Regions from separate parts of the Brevibacillus sp. SKDU10 genome, predicted to be linked through region 1. Evidence: predicted binding sites of a transcription regulator. Region 1 holds the regulator's gene; the other holds the start of a gene.
The links. The regulator LexA, encoded in region 1, represses DNA repair genes until DNA is damaged. The targets are predictions, from matches to a motif close to CGAACATATGTTCG.

Region 1 (8,058 bases):
TTGTTCATTCTGGCAAAGCCTCATGGTTTTCATTTGTTTTTCTTCCTTTTGGAAACGTTACTGACTATGATTTTTATCAGCTTTTCTGAATATGCCATCCCTTATTTGGGGATTGGTTGTATCAAGCGTACATCTAATCTTCTGAATGATTTTTCATATCATATCTCTTGTATAGCAGTTGCTTTTGTCTCTAGCCATGGAGTCACCTTAGCATCCCCTTGAATATATAGCAGAAGTTGATGGACAGGTCGTGACATGGTGACATAAAGTAACTTGGCATCCATCACATACTCCTTGTAATGTTCATCATCTACGTGTAGGACAATTACTACATCAAATTGCAGCCCTTTCGTCAGATAAGCAGGAAGAACGGTTACTCCACCTGGAAATTCCTTATCTTTCACACCTAGGTGATGGAGCTCAAGGCCCTTTTCTTTTAATGCTTTAGCAATTTTTTTACTCTCATGTATGGTTTTAGTGACAATCGCCACCGTTTGATGACCAATCGCTAATGACTTTTCAACCCGCTTTTTAATATCCTCTAGCATGTTGCTCTGACTCTTCGCCCGTAAAAATAACGGTTCTTCCCCATGACGCAACACCGGCTTTGCCTCCGTAATTTCCGGTAATTGAGTGCCCTTTAAAACCTCATTGGACCAATTCATAATTTCAATTGTCGAACGATAGCTCTGCTCTAACGTATAAAAGTCTGTTTTCTTTTTGAAGATATTTCGTAAAACTGGCTGCCAGCTATCTAATCCACGGTACGCATGAATCCCTTGTGCCAAATCCCCTACGATTGTCATTGATTCATTTTTCGTGTGTAAAGAAAGCACTAAAATCTCTACATAGCTCAAATCTTGCGCCTCATCGATTACCGTATGATCAAAAGGAGCTTCCTTCCCGCTTCCTTCCAGCAGATGACGAAGATATAAAATGGGAGCAAGGTCTTCTGCTTCTATACGTTCTTCCTCTATAATTGCTTTTGAAGTCTCCACGACATCCTGCAACCATTCATCTGAAATATCTTCACTAGTAAGCTTTCGTAAAAGCTCCCAATCCTGCAGAAGCTGGGTATACACAGTAAAAGCATCTATTTCTGGCCACTTCCCTAAATACAAAGCGAGCAATTCATCCATTTTCTTCTCGAACCGTAATAAGCTTGGCTTATCCAAATCAATTTTTGCTTCTCGTAAATGTGTAAACAATTGCTGGGTCATTTGTTGTTTAACATGCTTAGCTAAGGCTTCTATTCTCCGGTGATAGGGCAAATGAGCAAACTCATTAATAAACAACTGGCGAATATCTGCCTTTTTCATTTCAAACACATGCTTTGTCTTGTTATAAATAAATCGTAAATCCTTATAGGTAATCAGCTCATGCAACAAGTAATCCATATACTTATCTAGCATATTGCGACAATGAATAGAACCCTTAAAAGACATCCGATTCCACGTTTGACGCTTTTGTACCTGCTTACTAGCATCGTCTTCAAAGAAAAGCAACAATGGCTTGCTCGGATCAACAATTCGCCATCCTTTTGGTAAAAGTACCTTTACCTGTTTGGCAGCCCACTCTGAGAAAGTGGCTTGTTGTACATCCTCCACACCTAATTCGGGTAATACATCCGAAATATATGTTAAAAACAGCTTATTAGGAGCAAATACCATAAATTTCTTAGACGCAATCAAATGCTGGTAATTATAAATTAAATAGGAAAGGCGGTGTAATGCAATCGTAGTCTTTCCGCTTCCAGCTACCCCTTGAACCACAATAGCCCGATCTTTTTCTGCACGTATGATATCATTCTGTTCCGTTTGAATGGTAGCAACGATATCCTTTAATCGACTATCGTTATTTTGATTCAGACTAGAAGCTAAGAATTCGTCAATATAACCTTCTTCCAGAAAATCCTCTGGCGTCCCGATTTCGCGATTGATCGTCTCTTTTAACGCACCATCATAAATTCCTGTAATCCGACCATCTTCTATAGCAAAATTACGCTTAAGCTTTACTTCTCCACGTACAATTCCCTGTAATGTTCGGTAAAAAGCATCCTTGCTCTCCCCGCTATAATAAAGGCTAGCGATAGGTGCACGCCAATCTACTACAACACTATCCATTGTGTCGCGTTCTACAATCCCACGCTTTCCAATATATACGGAATCCATTTCATAGGTTTCGTCTTTCATGAAATCTACTCGACCAAAGTAAGGCTTTTTCACAGAGCTTTCCAGATGAAAGAGATCCCTAGCTTTCGAGGAATTGACTACTTGTTTGACATAATCGTCCGTTGCCTCTCGCAAATCCTCTCGCAGCTGTCCAATCTCCTTTTCAATCGTATGTACTGTTTTATCCAGCCGATCTTGTTCTTCCTTATATGCAGGATGATGAATGGTCACATGACTAACCTCCTTTTCATCAAACGAATATTTATCTTATCAAAATGAAAAAGCAATTCCAAGGATAATCTTAAAAATCACAAATGTACCCCGAGCAGCATCCCTAGTGCTGCAGATAAAATCCCCACAGAATAACTAATAAGCAAGTATATGAATCCTATCTGGTAACGTTTTGTTGTAACTAATGAATAGCTCTCCCACTTACATGTAGAAAAGGTCGTAAAAGCCCCCATAAAACCTGTGCCTGCCGTTACGATAAAAAATGGAGCTAAGGAAGAGCTTGTTAGTACCCCTAATAAAAAACAACCCAAAATATTAATACAGCAGGTCGCTAAAGGGAACATTCCTTTATAACGCTGATTGATCAGAGAACTGATTCCGTAACGAGCCATGGCCCCAAGACAGCCGCCCAATGCTGCTCCTATACTATTCAACAGCATCAGTATCGCTCCCTCTCTGTGCTAATTGGGTACCTATCCAAGAACCCAGCCATACCATCAATAAACCACCCCATAGACTGGCCAGCACATAGCAAATGGCAAGTCCATATTGATGCTGATGCCAAAGGGTAAGTGTCTCTACACTAAAAGTCGAAAAGGTCGTGAAAGAACCAATAAACCCTGTTCCTACTCCTAAGGTAAACCAAGCAGGCAGTTGATTTCGGGTTAAGAGATATTGATTGAGAACTCCCAATCCGATACAGCCTATCAAGTTAATTACTAGCGTACCTAAAGGAAATGACAGCTCCCACCAGCCCGATGTCCATGCTCCTACTAAATATCGAGATACAGCCCCCATCATTCCTGATAGTCCAACAATTAAAAAAGACATGCATTCTCTCCTTTATCCATTATTTTTCACATATATACAAATAAACTCCTACCAGCAATATTACTGGTAGGAGTCATTAGCCTATTGGCGCTTAGGGCGAACTCCATCGCCTCTTATTTACTTGTAAAAACCTGTTTCACAGCACTATTACTACGGATCATTGGAAAAATCACATAGACTAGTGCTTATGCTTAGGTTCCTCATCCTCTACATAACGGATCGAATCTAAACTAGATTTCAAGGAAGCCTTCATAGCATCAATGTATTTTTGACGAAGAGCTTGTTGCTCCGCTTTTTCTTCTGGAGTTAAGCCAACACCCTTCGATTTCTTGGCTAATTCATTAATACGTTTTATTTCTGCATCAGTAACCAATGGTGATACCTCCTCAACTAACTTCTCTTTATTATAACACAAGACCAAAGGAGAGGAGATATAAATTATGGCTTTCGCTTATCGGTATACTGGAATAGCTAGATTATTTCCTGCATAAATCATGGGGCTATCTAACTGATTTTGTTTCATGATCTCATCCATTAGTTCTCTGGCTGATAGCCCAGATTCCTGTTGATAAGCTTGTGCAATACTCCACAGCGTATCACCTGGCTGAATTGTAATGACTAAAGCTGCCTGCTGTGTATGAGGAGCCGCAATAGCCACTTTCTCTTTTCCAAAAATCATGCTGCCTGCTGCAAAAGATACTATGATCAGCAATAACGTTACGATTGCTTGCCCTCGCGTTATCCCTTTTCTATGATGTACCAATGTGTTCTTACTCGTCATTGTTTTATCTTTATATAGATTCTGACAATTGCTAGATTGTACCATCATTATCATCACCCTCGCAAACGTTTGTTCTCATTTCGATAACATCATCATAATGCGAACAAACATTCCTGTCAAGCGAAAGAATCGAACTAATGTTTGTCGAACGCAAATTCTCATGGTATAATGTAGAAAATATCTGGATCGAGAGAATGAGGTGTTCGAAATGTCCAAACTCTCCAATCGCCAACAAGCGATCATTGATTTTATTCGTAAGGAAGTAAAAGATAAAGGTTATCCCCCGTCTGTTCGAGAAATCGGTGAAGCCGTAGGACTAGCTTCCAGTTCCACTGTTCACGGTCATCTCGCAAGACTTGAAAAGAAAGGCTTAATCCGCCGTGATCCTACTAAGCCACGTGCTATTGAATTATTGGACGAGACTCGTCTACAGGACGATTATGAAAGCTCCATCGTTCGAGTACCAGTGGTTGGTAAGGTAACGGCAGGTCAACCTATTACAGCTATTGAACAGGTGGAAGAATATTTCCCATTGCCAGAAAACATCGTTACGTCTGACAATGTGTTCATGTTGCGCGTTATGGGAGAGAGCATGATCGAAGCAGGCATTTTAGATGGCGATTATGTAATTGTCCGCCAACAAAATGTAGCGAATAACGGAGATATCGTGGTAGCCATGACCGAAGAGGATGAAGCAACTGTAAAACGTTTCTTTAAAGAGAAAACTCACTTCCGTCTACAACCGGAAAACTCACAGCTAGAACCAATCATTTTAGATAATGTGACGATTTTAGGTAAAGTAATTGGCGTTTACCGCCTTTTCCACTAGTGCATTGGATTTTTAACTTCTCACGTGCTTACACGTACAAACTCTTGGTGAAGATCATACTCGCCAAGAGTTTTTTACTACTCAAATTTATTGTTCGTAACGGTTTATTTTATGCTCCACTCTGCCTAGCTCCTTGATACCTTTCGTGTTTCTCCTATTATTGGCTTATATTTAGGTGTAAATTAGCTACATAGCCACTTAAAACAGGTTTCTTTTTTAGCAAGTCTTCAAGCAAGTCTTCAAACAAGCCTTCTCTAATCCTGATGTGTAAACACAAATAAACCGAGATTGCCGTTTTCCCTACAGTAAATGATAGAGAATTTGACAATCTCGGTTTTATGGAATGGATCACACTCAAAATCCAATGTAACGATCCACAATAAGTTTTACCAAGCAACAATAAAGAACCAGATAATCATGATGAGTTGGATAGAGATTTTCATGATGACACTGCTAAAGAAACCTATAAGACTTCCTATCGCTATCTTAAAAGCTCGTTCTGCCGGTTGTTTTTGCATCAGCATTTCAATTAATAATACAAATATAAATGGGAGAATAATCATACCAAATGGCGGAAACGTAAGTACACCAATAATAACACCTAATATTGACCCGATTGCTGATGCTTTTGAGCCACCATATTTTTTAACAAAGTACATATTAGTCAATAGGTCAGCACCAAATAACACCACACTCAAAATTCCCATTCCCCACCAGAAGGAAACCGGCAATCCTGCTCCAGGCTCTGCAATCGCGAATTGATATAGTAAAAAACCGCCCCATAACATGATCGTATCAGGTAACACTGGGAAGAAAATACCAGCAATACTTAGACCAAATAGAAGTATAACGATCAACCATAATAAAACATCCATGTTTAAACCCCCTCTTTGTTGCATCTGACCCGTTTTCTATATGTACGTTTCAGTGCTCTCCTACGTTTCATTTTTACTAGGAGTTTCCTTTTTCTTGTTCGCTAAACGTGTCTTTTCCTACATATACATGGTCCTGCTCTTTTTTATGATCTCGTTTTTAGCAAAGCTTGACCTATTTACCTGTAGCGCTCTTTACCGGCTCCCTTTTTCCACTTCATACAGGCAAAAGGACAGCAAGAAAAAGGTATAAGGACAACAGGTGAAATGTTACATTTAGAGAAATTAATACTATACACTAAATTGTCCCCGCTCCAAGCCTGTATATCCTATTTCGGAAAGGAAGGTTGCAAGATGCACAAAATCGTTTGTTCTTTATTGGCAGTACCAATTGTTTTCTTACTGTCCTCGACTAGCTATGCGGCTTTAGATAAGCATAGCACAACAAAAGTAACTAGTAGTAGTAATGCTTACAGCCAATATTCTATTCCATTTGCACTAACGGTAAAGGAATGGGATAGAGGTTATGGAGAAGCTGGTGTCACAGGCCCTTTTTTCCTCGCGAAAGGTGGCAGCGTAACGGTTACGTTTGATAAGAAAGTAGACTCATTGGGCTGGTATCTACTGAATGCAAATACCTACGGAGCTGAAAAAATCTATCCAAAAGGCTCTACTGTAACCGTCCCACGACATTCACATTGGATTGTTATTCTGCAAAACGCTAGTATAAAACCTGTTACTATTACAGGAAACGTGACGATTCACTAGTCTTTTTATCACGTTATCACGCAACACCTTCACTGATCAGTTATCAGCTCTTACAGCCTCTGCATCCCCTAAAACTTGGTGTAGGAGAATGAGGAGATCTAATAAAATAAGCACCATTTTTCAGGTGCTAGATTATCTCTCGTTCTCCTCATCTGTATGTATGCCGATCGTCGAGAATTTTTGAATAGGACCATTCCAATCCTCGCGCCTGAATTCTTGATAATTATGATTTGTGTATTCCGAAATTAATGTACGCCAAAATTTTTGTGCCGAGATATTTTGTTCGATTTGGGAGATTTCCCATTCTCCCTGAAATTGATGGAATAAGCGAAATGCTACTTTTCTACCGATTCCACGCTTTCGATATTTTCTCATGATAAAAAACTCTGCAATGGAGTAGTATTCTATCTCTTGGCTTCGTATCTTTCGCAGTAACACAAACCCAGCATATTTTTCATCCACTTTGACAAAAAAAGGTATTCGAGCTGATTCTGTCCAATAATGGTCCAGAAACAGATAATCATATAAACCATGCTCATTAACATCTGCATGATCGAATTCACTAAAATCATATTGATATAGCTCGATTAGATGCCTTAAAATCATCTTTTGCTGCAAAGATACCTTCACAAGCTCTATTTTCATTTCTATACTCCTTACTTCATATAGAATGAGCTGTCGTATGCTAAGAAATACCTTAATGATAGCTTTATCGCATCGCTTATTTTCTTACACGCATCAATTTTCCGCTATTTAATCTTACTAAATCTTCTACCTTTATTTTCACTAATGAATGAGGAGAGCCTCCTCCCGTATAAACATACTCTAATTCTGTTATTTTCGGATCAACCAAAAAAATTGCCTCAAATCCAAAAGAAGGGACCCCACCGGCCGGATAACCCGTTCTTGCTAATACTTCCTTTTCATCTGCCAAACGCGGTCTTTTTATATTGAGTCCCTTACTTACGCGTGATGTACTAGCTCGATCCTCTCCTTTTACAATGGCCACAATTAGTCGTCCATCTTCATCAAGCATACAAATATTTTTAACCAGCTCATCAATAGAAGCATTTACAGCTTTAGCCGCCTCTTCGACCGTATGGCAAGATTGATTCAGTATAAAGTGCTGGGCATCAGCAGCTTTTGCATGCAGGTACTCTTTTATTTGCAGCTCATAAGAATTCATTGATCCCCCTCCGTCTCAAAATATTTTCCCCATTTTAGCTGTACTCCACTAGTAAATCAAGAGTGCCGGTGATCTTTTTTACGTAATATTCGCTGTATTTTGTTGTTTTGGTTTTTTTAACGTATAAAGCATCCCAATAAATATTAATAAAATTCCTACTGTTTGAATCATATTTGGTCGAAATCCAATTATGATCACATCTAATAAAATAGCAACGGCTGGATCCAAAAATACCATTCCTGAAATTGTTCTGGTCGATAGCTTTCGTACACTATCGAAAAACAGAAGATACACAACACCAGTGTGGATAATGCCAGTAATGATTGCGTATGCCCAATTCTGCGGAGTCAGGTCTAAAAATACATGGTAATGGATAAAGGGAAGCAAGC
Region 2 (8,058 bases), on a different contig from region 1:
ATATGGTATCCACGCTGTTTTAACAGGTGCGATTGCCTTTATAATTATTGAATTAGGTGTACGTCTAGGCTTTGGATTCTCGGCTGGTTTTATCGACTACCTGGTTAACTTTAAATGGTCGCAAAAACCGCTTCTGCTTTGGCCGATTGGTCTTGCTACCTTCGTCCTTTACTACTTCTTGTTCCGTATCATGATTAAGAAGCTGAACCTGAAAACGCCTGGTCGCGAAGATGATTTCGCAGCAACGGCCGAAAGGGATACGGCAAAAACCAATGATGCTATGAGAGATAAAGCAGAAAAAGTATTATCAAATATCGGTGGAAAAGAAAATATCAAGAACATTGATGCATGTATTACTCGTCTGCGTTTAGTAGTAAACGATGACCAAAAGGTAAATGATTCAGCCTTGAAGCAGCTAGGTGCGGCAGGTGTTATGCGCTTAGGTCAAGGTAGTGTACAAATTGTTTTTGGTACACAATCCGAGATTTTAAAAGATGAGATTAAAAAACTATAACCAACCATCATAAAAATAGTACTACAAAGAGGGCATGATCCGATAAGGGTCCTGCCTTCTCTTTTTTGTATCTTTATACACTGGAGCATATATGGTTTGAGCGAAGCAGTCTGTTGGATCATGATAAAAAAGGTAAGTCGTTGAACTCTTGCCATTTTTGATGCATAGTAGTCAATCACCATGCTAAAGTAGAAGGAATAAACAAATAAGCGTACCAAAAGGGAGTGAAGGTAGCATGATGCTTGAAGTAATTGCAACTACGTTAGATGATGCGAAGCGAGCAGAAGCAGGCGGAGCGGATCGATTGGAATTGATCACAGGTATTATGGAAGGAGGACTTACTCCTAGCTATGGTCTAATAAAAAATGTAGTCAATCAGGTGAAAATTCCCGTACATGTGATGGTGCGTCCTCATAGTCAATCCTTCGTTTATACGACAAACGATATAGATGTGATGCTGCAAGATATACAAACCATCAGGGAACTAGGTGCAGCCGGTGTGGTTCTGGGAGCTTTAACGCCAGATAATCACATTGATTTTCGAGCATTAGAGACTTTATTAACGGAAACAGGGCACATGCACGTTACATTCCATCGGGCATTTGACGAGGTAGAGGATCAAGTAGGAGCGATTGAACAATTACTGCACTATAAACAGATTGATCGCATTCTAACATCTGGTGGCAAATCAAGTGCCCTGCAAGCAGTAGATCAGATGAAAGCGTTGGTAGAGCGAACTGCTTCTACACACGTAACCATACTAGCGGGCGCCGGCTTAACCATTGAGACTGTGCCTACTTTTGTAAAAGAAACCGGTGTTAGGGAGGTTCATTTTGGCACGGGAGTAAGGCAGGATGGACAAGCGTTGAAACCAGTCGATACCCAATTAGTAGCGTTAGTAAAGAATAAACGAAACGGATAGAAGCTATAAAGACAGAGGGAGGGATTAAGTAATGAAGAAACGGCCGTTTAACATAGAAGTACGCCGACAGATGATGGGGGATGATATCGTCTACCTGATAGGCGGGGGAGTGGTACATATTGGCGCAGTTGCGACCGCTTATTGGCAGGATGAGCAGGTAAAGGTGGAGCTTATCACACTACCTGGTCATAAGGAAGATCAATTGGCGATCGAATGTGCGAGCCTAGCTTGTGAACAGAAAAAATGCACAGTTACCGCTATTGTAGGCATTCATATAGATCAAGCCAGCAAGGAAGAAATCATGCTGGCAGTAAAGACAGCTCGTGAAGCGATGCATGAAGAGCTTTTTGGAGAAGCAAAATAGGTAGTAATTTCCCTTTTTCAACTGTCATAGAACTGAAAAAAGTTAGTTCTTTTTTTCACGTTATAATAGACGGATGCGAAAGGGGGATTTTGTTTTACATGAATGCACGATTTTTCAAGATGAAAAGGGGAAGCAAGCATCCTAGAGAATTAAACGTCTTCGTCTTATTGCTAGGCATTTTATTATTAGCAACTGTACTTACGTATATAGTACCTGCTGGAGAATATGCCCGCGTTGAAGTTGATGGGCGTAACGTGGTCAATCCTACTAGCTTTCACTTTCTGCCATCTAAGCCTGTCCATCCCTTTGATACGCTGATTAGTATTCATAAAGGAATGGTAGAGACTGCCGACATTATATTCTTTGTCCTTATAGTCGGAGGAACATATGGAATTATTACATATTCTGGCGCAATGGAAGCTTTGGTAGTAGCCATGGCACGCAGATTGGGGAATCAGGAAAAGTGGCTCGTTCCACTGATGATGCTATTTTTTGGTGTCTGCGGTTCTTTAATGGCGATGGCTGAGGAGACCTTGCCCTATCTAGCATTGCTTATTCCGGTGGCTTTGGCATTAGGCTTTGATGTCATTACAGGTGCCGCGATTGTACTAGTAGGGGCCCAAATCGGTTTTAGTACCGCTCTTATTAATCCTTTTACTATAGGTGTTGCTCAAAAGATAGCAGAGCTTCCACTGTTTTCTGGCATGAGCTTTCGAATTGGGCTATTCGTGGTTCTATACATCGTTAGTGTTACCTTTGTATATCGTTATGCGATGAAAGTGAAGCGAGATCCGTCTAAAGGCTTCTTTGTGGAGAATAGCTTTGGTAAAGAGATGAATCATAGTCATTTTGCGTCTTCTACTTTGCAGGCTGCAGAAAATCAAAAGGGCGAGGATCATAAAGTATTTCTCTTGAAGCACAAGCTTGTTCTGCTTAGCTTTATGCTGACATTAGGCACAATTGCCTTTGGTGTCATCAAGCAAGGATGGTTTATTTCGGAAATTGCCACCATCTTTTTATGTTTAGCGTTGGTATCTGGTTTCATTTGTCGTATGAGTGGAAATGAGTTTGTTACTTGCTTTATGAGAGGAGCAGCAGATTTATTAGAAGGGGCGCTAATCATTGGGATGGCCCGGGCGATCTTGCTGGTTCTGACAGAGGGGCAGGTAATGGATACGATTCTGTTCTATTCAGCTCAAGCGATTCAGCAAGTACCCTCCTCTTTAACAGCTACGGGCATGTTTATTCTGCAATGCTTGTTAAACGTGATTGTCCCGTCGGGGAGTGGGCAAGCGGCACTAACAATGCCCATTATGACTCCTTTAGCTGACTTGGTGGGTATCACTCGTCAAACCGCCGTATTAGCCTTTCAATTGGGAGACGGCTTTACTAATATTGTGACGCCTACCTCTGGATATTTTATGGCTGGACTAGCCTTAGCCAAAATTCCGTGGATTCGCTGGTTTAAATGGATTATGCCTCTAATTGGCTTGCAGATAGTCGTTGGGGGCATCGCTATCATTGTTGCACAGTTCATTGGATATGGTCCTTACTAATGGATCATATGTAGGATATGAAAATAAAAAGAAGGCAGTTCCAAGAGAGGAAATCACTTTGGAACTGCCTTTTTAAGATAGTCAGGAGTTTATAACAAACTGGTTTACAATAATTTTAACTAGATTTGGATAACTTATTGCTTTTGTTTCTTTTTGTATTCAACGGCAATCTTAGCTGCTACCTCTGCGTTATGATATACAAGTGCGATATTCGTTTCTAAGCTTTTGCCTGCAGTTAGTTCTTTTACTTTTGAAAGCAGGAATGGTGTTACTTTTTTGCCAGCGATATTATTTTCCTTCGCTTCGGCAAGTGCTTGTTGGATCGCTGCTTCAATCTGATCGTATGGAAGAGCAGATTCTTCTGGTACAGGGTTGGAGATGACCATTCCACCCTGCATACCTAACTTCCATTTTGTATCCATTACGGAAGCTACTGTATCAGGCGTATCCAATTTGAAGTCAACGCCGTAGCCGCTCTTACGGGAGTAGAAGGAAGGGAATTCGTCTGTTTTGTAACCAACAACCGGCACCCCTTGTGTTTCTAAGTATTCTAATGTACGTCCGATATCAAGGATTGATTTGCAACCTGCGCATACCACAGCTACGCTAGTATTCGCCAATTCTGTTAGGTCAGCAGATACGTCCCACGTAACCTCTCCTTCGCGGTGAACCCCACCAATACCACCTGTAGCAAACATTTCAATTCCAGCTAGTTCAGCAGCAATCATAGTGCCGGCAACAGTGGTCGCTCCAATTTTACCTGATGCAAGGATATAAGGGAAATCACGGCGGCTTACTTTCTCGACGGATTTGTTCGTAGCGAATTCTTCTAATTCTTGATCATTGAGACCAATTTTAATTTTACCATCCATGATACCAATCGTAGCTGGCACAGCACCGTTATCGCGAATAATTTGCTCAACTTTTTTCGCCATCTCAATGTTCTGCGGATACGGCATGCCATGAGAGATAATGGTTGTTTCTAAAGCGACGATCGGTAATTTATTTTCTAGAGCATGTGCAACCTCTTCAGTAAAAGTTAAGTAGTTTTTCATTGTGCATTCTCCTTTACGAACTGATATAGTTTTTCCGGCTGTAATTCGGGAGAGACAGATTGTTCTGTTACCAATGTCAGAGCTGATGCAGCAAGACCTAACCGACAAGCGTCTAAAAGCTCTTCACCGTGTAGAACACCATGCAATAGACCTGAGGCAAAGGCATCACCAGCACCGGTGACATCTACAACATCCACTGGATATGGTGGAAGTAAAACCTCGTGTTCAGGGGAAGAAACAAAAATACCTTGTTCACCCATGGTTACGATGACATTGAGAGCGCCGCGTTTGCGAATGAACTGGCAAGCTGTTTTTACATCCTCTACATTGTTAATCTTCATGCCAGAAAGAATCTCAGCTTCTTCCTGGTTAGGCAAAATACTTGTGACGCCCATGAGAGATTCGGGTAATTTTTTGGCTTTCGCTGAAGAGACTGGATCAATATACAAAGTAATGTTCTCATCGTGACAGCGTTTGATCATATATGCCAACACGTCCTCAGGGAGGTTCGTATCTAGAAGCACAATGTCGGAAGCGACGATATGAGCCCATTTCTCTGCGATCATCTCAGTTGTTACTTTTTCATAAATATCCATGTTTGCTAGGGAAACGAACATTTCACCATCTACATCTAGTAGCGCTGTGTAGGTACCCGTTTGTTCAGAGGAGAGCATCCAGGATTGACTAACATCTACCCCATGCTGTTTGGTTTCTGCAAGAACCCATTCACCCTCTTTGTCATTGCCTACGCTAGTAATAAGAGAGGTAACGCAACCAAGGCGTCCCAAATTTTCAGCAATGTTTCGGGCTACCCCTCCACATGATTGAGAGATGCTAACTGGATTGGAAGAGTGCAGTTTGACTTGTTGTTTGCTGCGAGCTTTGCGATCCAGATTAGCTCCCCCAAGGCAAGTGATGGAAGCTTCTTCTTTTAAAATGTAGGCTCTTCCTTTGATTTGGCCTTGTTTCATCATAGTGGCAATATACCCTGCTACGGCTGAGCGGGAAATTCCCATTTTATTGGCTAATTCTTGTTGACTGATGAAGGGATTCAAACGGATATAGTGCAAGATTTGTTGTTCTTTATCCATGTGACACTCCTCCTTTCAAACAAAAGTTTATCATTTAAACAAAAGTTTGTAAAGTATTTGTTTATCAAGTATGATAGGAGAAAACATTTACAAAAATGCTTGTCGGCTGTTTTTAGTAAGAGATTCTCCATGATCTAAGCAAAAGTCTATCTGAAAGACAAAAGTTGAGTTACAATAGCAAAAAGAGGCGAAAAAGGGGCGGTTCGTGTGTCATTAGTAGGAGAGGAAAGAAAGGAGCTCATCTTAGAACTACTACAACAAGAAGGAAAAGTAAAAACAACTGAGCTAGTAGAAAAGCTACAAGTCTCTTCAGAATCCGTACGTCGATATTTAGAAGAGCTAGAACAAGAGCAGAGGCTCAGGCGGGTGTATGGGGGAGCCGTCAAAGTAAGCGGAGACATCGAGCTGCTTTCTTATAAAGACGACTCAGAAATTTGTTATAGCAGCGTAAAAGATATTGCACAGGCAGCAGCAAATTTGGTGCAGCATGGTGAAAGTGTAGCTCTAGATGATGGGATCATTTCACTATATATGTTGCCCTACTTATTAGAAAAACAAGACGTGACGATCATTACTTGCTCTGTCCGTTTACTGCAAGCTTTTTTTCTTCAGGAGAAAAGGGACGAATTTACAGGAGATGTCTATTTTTTAGGTGGGAAGGTCCATCAAAAGCATGCACGTGTATGCGGCTTGATGACAGAGAAAATGATGGAATATTTCCATGCAGATAAGGCTTTCCTGTGTGTAGATGGATTATCCTTGCAAAAAGGAATGAGCCATCATGATGCCGAACGAGCTTTTTTGGTTCGCAAATTTATGGAGAATTCAAAGGAATGCATTGTGCTGTGTGATCAGGCTAAATTGGAATTACAGACTTTTTATAAGATTGCAGATATAAAAGACATTCAGACAGTTATTTGTGATAGCGAAATACCTGAGGAATGGGCAGGGAAATGTCAAGAATGGCAGGTTCAATGGTTAAATGCTTCTAGGGTGTAACCGGTTACACAGAAATATCGTATATATTCATACTGTCCTAACACATACTAACAGCAAACATGAGAGTTCAGGAGGCACAACATGTGGTACAGCAGTTGGATGCTTACGGTATTAATGATTGGATACACAGAATGGGGCTCGGATGCTGGAAGATCTCTTCAGGAGGCACAGCACGTACAAGCGATCCAAAATGAAATAAAATTTAGTTCTGTCAAGGAACTAACCAATGCTTCCCAGGCAATCATTCGTGCAACACCATTGGAAGCTGTTAATGAACAAGCGACTGGGCAAGCTGTACAAGGAAGAAAAGTCGTCAAATATACACAAACCTTTCAAGTAAAAGCAACACTGAAGGGGAGCATAGGGAGACAAGTACGGCTTGTATTTTATGGATTGGAACCTAAGCCTGAGGCAAGAGACCCTTTAAATTTACAGTATCCAGGGGCACTTGGAGATGGTGAATATTTTTTATTCTTAAAAAAAGTGGATTCCAATACCTACACAACCGTAGAAAAATGGCAAGGAATCTACCCTGTTTTTGAGGGAAGAACGGTGGCTCTAGAGGGATATGGAATTTCTGAATTAAACGGACTAACACCGAATCAGATGATGGATAAAATAAAACAGGTAACAAGACAATAGGAGAAAAAGCCGTTTTCTGTATAAAGAGAAAACGGCTTTTTTAATCAATTAGTCTAGTAATCCTAACATAGAGAGACCTTTGGCAATCCCATCCTCATTGCAGCTTGCTGTTACATAACGAGCTTTTTGTTTTGCTTCCAAAACGGCATTGCCCATGGCTACACCATGTCCTACGGTTTCCAGCATTTCAAGATCGTTTAAGCCGTCACCAAAGGCATAGGTGTGCTCAAGGGAAAAATGACCGTGTTCCAGCATTTTTTGGATGCCGACTGCTTTGGAGCTGCCTAATGGAATAATATCCAAGGCATAATCATGCCAGTGAATGAAGCCAAATTGAGGGAAGCGTTCCATATACTCCTTAGCAAACTCAGGTGAGCAGAAAATAATGCTTTGATAAATTGGATTTTGCTTGTAAAAATCAGGGTCAAGAGAAGGCTTAGCCAATTGTAGTTCGCCATAAATGACGTCCAAAAGAGGATCGTTAAGATGGTTGGCGCATAGCATTTCATGATTTACATAAGTAAGGACATGACCGTGTTTGTTGGCAAGATCAGTTAAATCTGTTAGTTGCTCTATCGCTATTGGATTACTATAGATTTCTTCGCCTTCAAATACAACATATTGACCATTTATGGAAACATAAGAATGAATGTCTAATTCTCTACATATGTCTTCTAATTGCTTAGGCATCCGACCAGAAGCGATAGCAGCATAGATTCCATTTTCACGCAATCGACGTACCGCATCGCGAGTGCTTGTCAGTAATTGCTTATCTTCAGTAAGTAAGGTTCCGTCTACATCAAAAAATACGATTTTTCTCTCCACGTAAATTTCCTCCGCTTTTTCTAGTTGATCTAAGGGATACCACTGTGTCGTAACGCCCAACGGTCACGCCGACACCAGATGGTACTAACA

Region 2: a site for LexA is predicted at 5,519-5,532, ahead of AYJ08_RS21765 (carbohydrate kinase). Genes of this name have one in related genera too.

What each region holds. Positions count from the first base shown of each region.
Region 1 is NZ_LSSO01000090.1:65,926-73,983, reverse strand. Features, by position in the region: gene AYJ08_RS05705 (HelD family protein) at 159-2,402, opposite strand; gene AYJ08_RS05700 (fluoride efflux transporter FluC) at 2,480-2,842, opposite strand; gene crcB (fluoride efflux transporter CrcB) at 2,829-3,233, opposite strand; fluoride riboswitch at 3,294-3,353, opposite strand; gene AYJ08_RS05690 (DUF896 domain-containing protein) at 3,412-3,606, opposite strand; gene yneA (cell division suppressor protein YneA) at 3,685-4,062, opposite strand; gene lexA (transcriptional repressor LexA) at 4,223-4,843, shown strand; gene AYJ08_RS05675 (DUF456 domain-containing protein) at 5,230-5,718, opposite strand; gene AYJ08_RS05670 (hypothetical protein) at 6,070-6,483, shown strand; gene AYJ08_RS05665 (GNAT family N-acetyltransferase) at 6,616-7,128, opposite strand; gene AYJ08_RS05660 (aminoacyl-tRNA deacylase) at 7,205-7,669, opposite strand; gene AYJ08_RS05655 (DMT family transporter) at 7,748-8,058, opposite strand, start outside.
Region 2 is NZ_LSSO01000208.1:119,703-127,760, forward strand. Features, by position in the region: gene AYJ08_RS21740 (PTS transporter subunit EIIC) at 1-514, shown strand, start outside; gene AYJ08_RS21745 (copper homeostasis protein CutC) at 750-1,436, shown strand; gene lpdD (prenylated flavin chaperone LpdD) at 1,468-1,800, shown strand; gene AYJ08_RS21755 (YfcC family protein) at 1,899-3,356, shown strand; gene AYJ08_RS21760 (pseudouridine-5'-phosphate glycosidase) at 3,491-4,411, opposite strand; gene AYJ08_RS21765 (carbohydrate kinase) at 4,408-5,502, opposite strand; gene AYJ08_RS21770 (DeoR/GlpR family DNA-binding transcription regulator) at 5,710-6,501, shown strand; gene AYJ08_RS21775 (hypothetical protein) at 6,583-7,143, shown strand; gene AYJ08_RS21780 (Cof-type HAD-IIB family hydrolase) at 7,192-7,968, opposite strand.